2 regions of the Ruegeria sp. BHSB064 genome follow, and region 1 is predicted to be linked to the other one. Evidence: riboswitches for the same ligand, from Rfam matches in the RefSeq annotation. Region 1 holds a riboswitch; the other holds the start of a gene.
The links. A riboswitch is a leader RNA that binds a small molecule or an ion and turns the genes downstream of it on or off. The one in region 1 is predicted to bind cobalamin.
Positions count from the first base shown of each region.

Region 2: linked by a shared signal. The riboswitch ahead of AC2FNU_RS21795 (DUF4198 domain-containing protein) and the one ahead of AC2FNU_RS02735 (DUF1636 family protein) in region 1 are both predicted to bind cobalamin.

Region 1 is NZ_JBXWSB010000006.1:60,863-64,689, reverse strand. It holds gene cobN (cobaltochelatase subunit CobN) at 1-672, opposite strand, end outside; gene cobW (cobalamin biosynthesis protein CobW) at 676-1,731, opposite strand; gene AC2FNU_RS02735 (DUF1636 family protein) at 1,733-2,107, opposite strand; cobalamin riboswitch at 2,202-2,418, opposite strand; gene AC2FNU_RS02730 (NAD(P)-dependent oxidoreductase) at 2,565-3,521, shown strand; gene AC2FNU_RS02725 (SLC13 family permease) at 3,602-3,827, opposite strand, start outside.
Region 2 is NZ_JBXWSB010000145.1:711-4,537, forward strand. It holds gene AC2FNU_RS21785 (NikL family nickel/cobalt ECF transporter subunit) at 1-216, opposite strand, end outside; gene cbiM (cobalt transporter CbiM) at 213-824, opposite strand; gene AC2FNU_RS21795 (DUF4198 domain-containing protein) at 830-1,615, opposite strand; cobalamin riboswitch at 1,745-1,947, opposite strand; gene AC2FNU_RS21800 (LacI family DNA-binding transcriptional regulator) at 2,162-3,322, shown strand; gene AC2FNU_RS21805 (ABC transporter substrate-binding protein) at 3,319-3,827, shown strand, end outside.

The sequences.
Region 1 (3,827 bases):
GATCAGAGCTGCGACAGGAGCGGTGTCGGCCGATGTCAGATAGGCACGATAAAACGTGACGACGATACGTTTTGCGTCGTCTTCGAACGCGGCCTCTGCGGGGATCACGCCGCGATCAGGGCACCACGCCCCGAATTCAGGCAGGGTCTTTGCGCCCATCACCGGCCCGGCATAGAGCCCGGCTGCCAAGGCCATCTGGGCCAATGCGGCTTGCGCTGCGACCTCACCACCGGTGTCGCACAGATGGGCCAGACGGCGCAGCGTTGAAACGGGCAGGGTGGAATAATCATCCAGCCGCGTATCTTCGCGCCCATCCGCAGGCAGCACAGCCAGCGCGATCCCCTTGGCCTGCGCCAGCGCCAGAACCTGCTGCAGGCCGTAAGACCAGTACGGCACGCCGCCAATCAGGCGGATCAGGATACCCTTGGCACCGTCCAGCGTCTGCTCGACATAGGTGTCGACGGAAAGCGGGTGCTTGAGCGCGGTCAAATTGGCCAAGCGCAGCGTTGGCATTCGACCTTCGGGCCCGCCGCCACGATGCCAGCCCGCCGCGAAAGCGCCGAGGTCGCTGTCCGAGAAGGACAAGACAACCAGATCCGCCGGGCTTTGGCCCAGATCGGTCGGGGTCTCGGTTTCCTCGAGCCCGTGGCTTTCGCGGAAGACGACGTGCATGGGTTACTCGGCGGCCTCGGTCACGCCTGCAAGGATCGCATGGATCTCGGCCTCTTTGATGTCGTCATGCTCGGCAATGACCACCAGACGCGAGCGGCGTTCTTCCCCCGGTTCCCATGGGCGGTCGTATTGGTGACGGACGCGCGCGCCGACGGCCTGAACAAGTAGGCGCATGGGTTTGCCCTGAACGGCGGCATAGCCTTTGACGCGCAGGATGTTCAGCTCGGTCGCCAAACGTTCGATCTTGGCAACCAGATCGGCAGGGTCGGTTTGTTCCGGCAACTCTACGATGATGCTTTCGAAGTCGTCATGCTCGTGATCGTGATGACCGTCATGATGCGATGGGCGGGCATCCATGTCATCCTCGGCAGCCGCTTCCAGACCCAGTACAACGCGGACATCCACGACACCCTCGGCAACTTCGACAACAGGCAGGGGGCGCGGCGCTTCGGCGGCGATGACTTCCTTGGCCTTGGCCACACCTTCGGGCCCTGCAAGATCGGGCTTGGTCAACAGGATGATGTCGGCGCACGAGATCTGATCCTCGAACACTTCGGACAGCGGCGTTTCGTGATCGATCGAGTCGTCAGCCATGCGCTGGGCATCGACAGCTTCGACATTCGGCGCAAAGCGACCGGCGGCGACGGCCTCGGCATCGGCAAGAGCGATCACGCCATCGACAGTGATCTTTGAGCGGATATCCGGCCAGTCGAACGCTTTCAGCAGCGGCTTGGGCAGAGCGAGGCCAGAGGTTTCGATCAGGATATGCTCGGGGCGCGGCTCCAGCGCCATCAGGGCTTCGATGGTTGGGATGAAGTCGTCGGCCACGGTACAGCAGATGCAGCCGTTTGCCAGCTCCATAATGTTTTCCGCAGGGCAATCCGGGATGGCACAGGATTTCAGGATATCGCCATCCACGCCGACATCGCCAAACTCATTGACGACAACAGCCAGACGTTTGCCCTGCGGGTTCTGCATGAGGTGCTTGACCAGCGTGGTTTTGCCCGAGCCCAGAAAGCCGGTGATCACGGTGACGGGAAGTTTTTCGAGATTCGACATGTCAGGCTCCAATCGGGGGAATGCGCGAGGCGCAGTTTTTGCGGAAATGTTCAGGGCGTTCGCGCCATTTCACCAGGCCATCTTCGGTGGCCAGATACTTGGTCGCGCCGTCGACGATTACATCGACATGGTCCACTTCGTTCAGATTTTCGTAAACGAAAGTCCAGCGATCGGGACCGCCGCGCAGCACGATAGAACAGCCCTGATCACAGTTCGAAAGGCATTCGACAGGTTTCAGGGTGATGCCTTCGGGCAGTTCGGCTTGTTCCAATGCCCGGTGCAGCAAAGTGCCGGGGCGTTGCGCATCGTCTTCGACGGGCAGCCCGCGGCGGCAGGTCGTGCAGACCAGCAGCTCGACCGGTGTGGTCTCAGTCATGTCTCTCATCCCCCCAAATCCTCTTCGCGGGGGACGGGGTTTCAAGCGGGCCACGTGTTGCAACATGGACCCGATACCGGAACACCCCGCCCGGTTTCAACTTCGGGTGCTGGCAGGTCTCCCGGCTTGCGGATGTCAGAGGGCCGGTTCGTCTAGGTCCTCTGTCGGATGTCCCGCCTTCCCGGCCTTGGCCAGTGGCATTGGGCACCCTCTCCGGTCACGGTCGCGGGGGCGGCTGCGTTTGGCGGAAGATCCGTTGACGCATTCCCTTTTCATCGGCTCTTGCCGACACCAACGAATGGGTCATGCGGCACCGCTGGCCCGCTTGTCAAGCGCGTTGCGCGTAACATCAGGGGGCGGGTGTGAAAAGCGACCTGTGGTTGTCGTTGGGCGGCATGAATGGTCAGATAAATCCGTGGTCGCATGACGGGTACAAGCCAGCAGGGAGAGGCGACATATGAAAGTAGGATTCATCGGGTTGGGAAACGTTGGCGGCAAGCTTTCGGGATCCTTGCTGCGAAACGGGATTGATCTGACGGTACACGATCTGAACACGGATCTGGTGGCCGAGTTCGTCGCCCGCGGTGCAAAGGCGGCAGAAGGCCCCGCACAGTTAATGCGTGATTGCGATGCGGTCATCACCTGCCTGCCATCGCCTGCGGCATCAGATGCGGTCATGCAAGAGATGCTGCCCGAAGTGGGCCCCGGCAAGATCTGGATGGAGATGTCGACAACCGATGAGGCCGAGGTCAAGCGTTTGGGAGCCGAAGTGATCGAACGCGGCGGCGCGGCAGTGGACTGCCCGGTTTCGGGCGGGTGCCATCGGGCGGCCACCGGCAATATCTCGATCTTCGCGGGATGTGATCGTGCGACTTTTGAACGGATTCTGCCGTTTCTGACCACCATGGGGCGGCGTGTTTTGCACACTGGTGAATTGGGCTCAGCCTCGGTTTTGAAGGTGCTGACCAATTATCTGGCCACGGCCAACCTGATCACCTGCGCTGAAGCTCTGGTCACGGCAAAGGCGGCGGGTATGGATCTCAACACGACATATGAGGCGATAAAAATCTCGTCCGGTACGTCCTTTGTGCATGAAACCGAAAGTCAGGTCATCCTGAACGGTTCGCGCGATATTTCTTTCACTATGGATTTGGTCAAAAAGGACATTGGTCTGTTTCAGGAGGTTGCAGACCGCGCGGGGGTGCCTCTGGAAATGAACCCGGTCATGATCAAGATTTTTGAAGATGGCATTGCCCGGTATGGGGATCGCGAGCTGTCGCCGAATATCATCAAACGTCTGGAAGAGGCGACGGGTTTGGACATAACAGCCCCCGGTTTCCCGCAGGAGATGGAAGATGATGAACCGGAAGAGCCGGGGTATGAGGTTGTCCCGCAAGGCCGGGGCTCGGCGTAGAGGTTTAGCCTGAGCTTACCAACGAAATGTCATCGGCAATCGCGGTGGGCTAATCCGGAAATCCGGCCCCGATTGCCGCGCTAGTACATAACGTTGATCATCACCAATGACACAACAAGGAACAGCGCGGTCATGATGCCGCCTGAACGGACGAAATCCATGACCTTGTACCCGGCCGGACCCATGATCAGCGCGTTGACCTGATGGGTCGGGATGATGAAGCTGTTCGAGGTAGAGATGGCAACCGTCAGCGCGAAGACAGCTGGGTTGCCTCCGGCAGCCACAGCAATTGAAACCGCCAGCGGA
Region 2 (3,827 bases), on a different contig from region 1:
GAGGAAGAAGCCATCGGTATCGGTGACTGTTCGCCCCAGTTCAGCGCCATCGGGGCCATAAACGATAACGTCTTGGTTTTCAGCCATGTCGCCGTTGGAAAAGCCCAATTCACCCTCAATCGCGTCGCCTGCGGGAAAGACCCCTGCGATAACTTTATGGGCCAGCGCAGGAAGCGGGGTAAGCAATACCGCAACAACGAAAATCAGCTGTCTCATACCGGAGCACCCCTTAGAAAGAGTTCAGGCTTGACCTTGCGGGCCAATAGAATGGCAAAACCCGTAAGTACCGCTTCGATTGCCATGACGGGAATATGGGCAAAAAAGACCAGTTTTGCCGCTGGTAGGAATGCGTCACCAGACAGAGCCAGTGAGACAGCGACAAGAGCCGTCGTGGCCGCAATTGAAAACGCTCCGCCGATGCCACCCCAAATAGCGCCCTGCACCGGAGAGCCTCGTGCGATCAGACGACCAAAGATCATCCATGTCAGCACCGCCGGAAGCGCGATGTTGACCGTGTTAATCCCAAGCACAGTCAAACCGCCAAAACCGAAAAACACGGCTTGAAGCAGCAGGCCAACAAACAGCGCTGGAAAAGCGGCCCAACCAAGCAAAAGCCCGGCCAGACCGTTCAGGATCAAATGCACAGAGGACGGACCAATCGGCACATGGATCAACGAGGCAACAAAAAAGCAGGCCGACAGCACGCCCGCGATGGGAATTCGGTCCAGGTCCAGCGATTTCAGCCCCACAGCAACGCCGCCAGCCGCTGCGATTGCACCGCTGATCACAACTGGGTTCGAAAGGGCTCCGTCCACGATGTGCATAGGGGTTACTCCAGATCCCAGGCGCGGATCCAGATCACAGCATCCTGGCTCAGTTCTTTGCCTTCATGTTCGGTTTTTGGGCCCGAACCCAGAGCAGCAAAACCCCAGTAACCCGCTTTTGGTACGCCAAAGGTGAAATAGCCGTTCTCATCTGAAATCGCGACCAATGACCCACCCGGAAGAGGGGATGCCGTGGCATCTTTTGCACCGCTGCCTGCCAAATCAGGTTCTGCAGCCATGTATTCGATTTCGATCTCAGTACCAGAAACCGGTTCACCTTCGCTCAGTACGCGGCCGGTAAAGGTGGAACCTGCAATGACGTTATAAGGCTTGTTCAGCGGCAGAATTTCGGTCGCCAGACCTTGCGGTTGATCCCAGTCGGTGGGCAGTTCATTGCGGTTCAGGTAAGCCTTTGTGATCTGCTGGATATAGATATCCTCGGATTCTTCGTAATAAGGCGCAGGTACCGTCACCAGCACATAGTCGCCGGAACGTTTCACCGGAACCGAACCAAGAAATGCTTTGGCGCTGTTCTCGGGGCCGTCGAACGTGGTTTCTTCCAATGTACCCAACAGATCGATCTTTTCGCCGTTGTGGATCACATAGAACTCTTCCGGCTTGTCCAGGCTCATCACGTGCCCGGCTTCAAAGGGATGCCAGAAGACCAACTTGACCGGAACGTCACCCGGACGCTCGATCATGGTGTCTTCGGTGTATTCCAGCAGGAAATGAGCCTGCGCCAGCGCTGGCATTGCCACGACAACTGCCGCGGCCAACAAAAAGTGTTTCACAAATACGTCCTTCTCACGTCGCGCCTTCCCCGGCACGCATTGATTTTTGACATTGGGGAATGCGAAACTATTTGCCCCAACGGGCAAACAGATCCGGCGCACACCCCGTCGCCGATGATGAGCGCCCCTTCCGGGGGCGCATGTTCGGCAGGTCTCCTGACTTGCGGGTCTTCACGCTAAACTGGCCTTCCCGGGTGTGCCCCAGTGGCGTAATCAGTCTCGCTCGCCGCTTACAGTTGCGGGGGCAGTTGCAGATTTGGCCAAGAATGTGCCGCACTGCATTCCCTATTGCCTCCGGGTGACTCCCCGGAACCGAACATGGCGCGTTGATGACAGAAAAACTTGAACACGGTCAACTCCCGATTGCGGCATTGGGAGGGTCATCTGCGAATTCCGGAGGGGTTCTGATTGCAACTTATCGACTGCAATCATGTCCAAGAGAGGGGTGTTGCGACCTGTCTGCTGGTTGGAGGCGATTGTCAGGTGTGGGTTGAAGGTGTCATTTTTTTGTTGCCGAAACCGGTTTCGGAACAATTATATTAAAGAATGATGGCGAATCCCGAACTGCAACAGCGACAAATCCGATCCCGGCGCGCCACGTCGAATGGGCGGGTGAAGCTTGAAGAATTGGCTGATCACCTCGGCCTTTCGAAAAGCACCGTGTCGCGGGCACTGAACGGGTATTCCGACATCTCAGAATCAACGCGAAAGCGGGTCGAGGTGACGGCGCGCAAGATGGGATATCGCCCGCTCAGCCACGCTCAGGCCATTCGTACGGGGCGCGTGCGTGCCATTGCCATGGTCATCAACAGTGAAGAACCGGACCGGCACAATCCATTCTTTCAGGACTTTCTTGCGGGCGCTTGCGAAGCCGCCAGTGCATCCGACTGGACGATGACAATTTCGACCGCGAAATCGAAACAAGACATGCTAAATGTGTTGAGTCGTCTGGTCGAAGAACGAAAGGCCGATGGATTCATCCTGCCGCGTACCGAAGTCGATGACGCGCGGGTTGGGTACCTAAGCGACCTGCAGGTGCCGTTCATCCTGTATGGTCGGACAGGATATGGTCGGACCGGTTTTCAGGACGATACGTCTTGGTTTGATATTTCCGGCGAAAAAGCCATGAGCGACGCGGTCGAACGTCTGGTCCGTTTTGGTCACAGCCGCATCGGGTTTGTCGGCAGTGATCCAAAGTTCAACTACAGTCACCTGCGTCGGGATGGCTATGTCGACGGGCTTAGGGCTGCAGGATTGCCGGTCGATCCTGAATTGATCCGCGACGGGGCCCGCACCCGCGAAGAAGGGGCCGCTGAAGCGCGCGCTTTGTTGCGCCTGTCTGTCCCGCCGACCGCGATTGTCTTTGCGACGGATCAGGCGGCATTGGGAAGCTACCCTGTGTGTGCAGAATTCGGTCTTGAAATCGGGCGTGATGTCTCGGTCCTTGGATATGACGGAATTCCGGAATGCCAATATGCCAGCCCCGGGCTGACCACGTTCAGCGTCGACTCCAAACGGGCAGGCGAACGCCTAGCAACGATGCTGATACGTCAGACCCGAGGGGAAGAACCCGCATCTTTGCGCGAACTCAGCCAGGCGACGCTGATCGAACGCGACTCTGACGGGCCGCCACTGCTGACTTCGAGTGAGTTGGCGGAAAAAATCAAACGATCCATGGAAGACAATCGGGGAGGAAACCGACCATGAAACTTACACCAAAAGCAGCCAGGCTGATGCTCGGCTCGTCGTTAGCACTGGCGCTGACGGCCATGTCGGTACAAGCGGACACGATCCGCTTCTGGACAACGGAGGAGCAGCCCGAGCGTCTGGCGAAACAGCAGGAAATGGCCGACCAGTTCAAGGCTGAGACCGGTACAACGGTCGAAGTGATCCCTGTCACGGAAACGGATCTGGGTACCCGCGCAACCGCAGCCTTTGCTGCGGGCGATTTGCCAGATGTGGTTTACCACCCGTTGCAGTACGCTCTGCCGTGGGCCGAAGCGGGCATTCTGGACACCGAAGCTGCGACCGAAGTGATCGAAGAACTGGGCGCTGATACCTTCGCGCCGGGTGCTTTGGGCATGGCTGCGTTCAATGGTGAAACCGCCTCGGTTCCGGTGGACGGCTGGACGCAAATGGTTGTCTATCGCAAGGACCTGTTCGATGAAGCCGGGTTGGAAGCGCCTGACAGCTTTGCCGACATTCAGGCCGC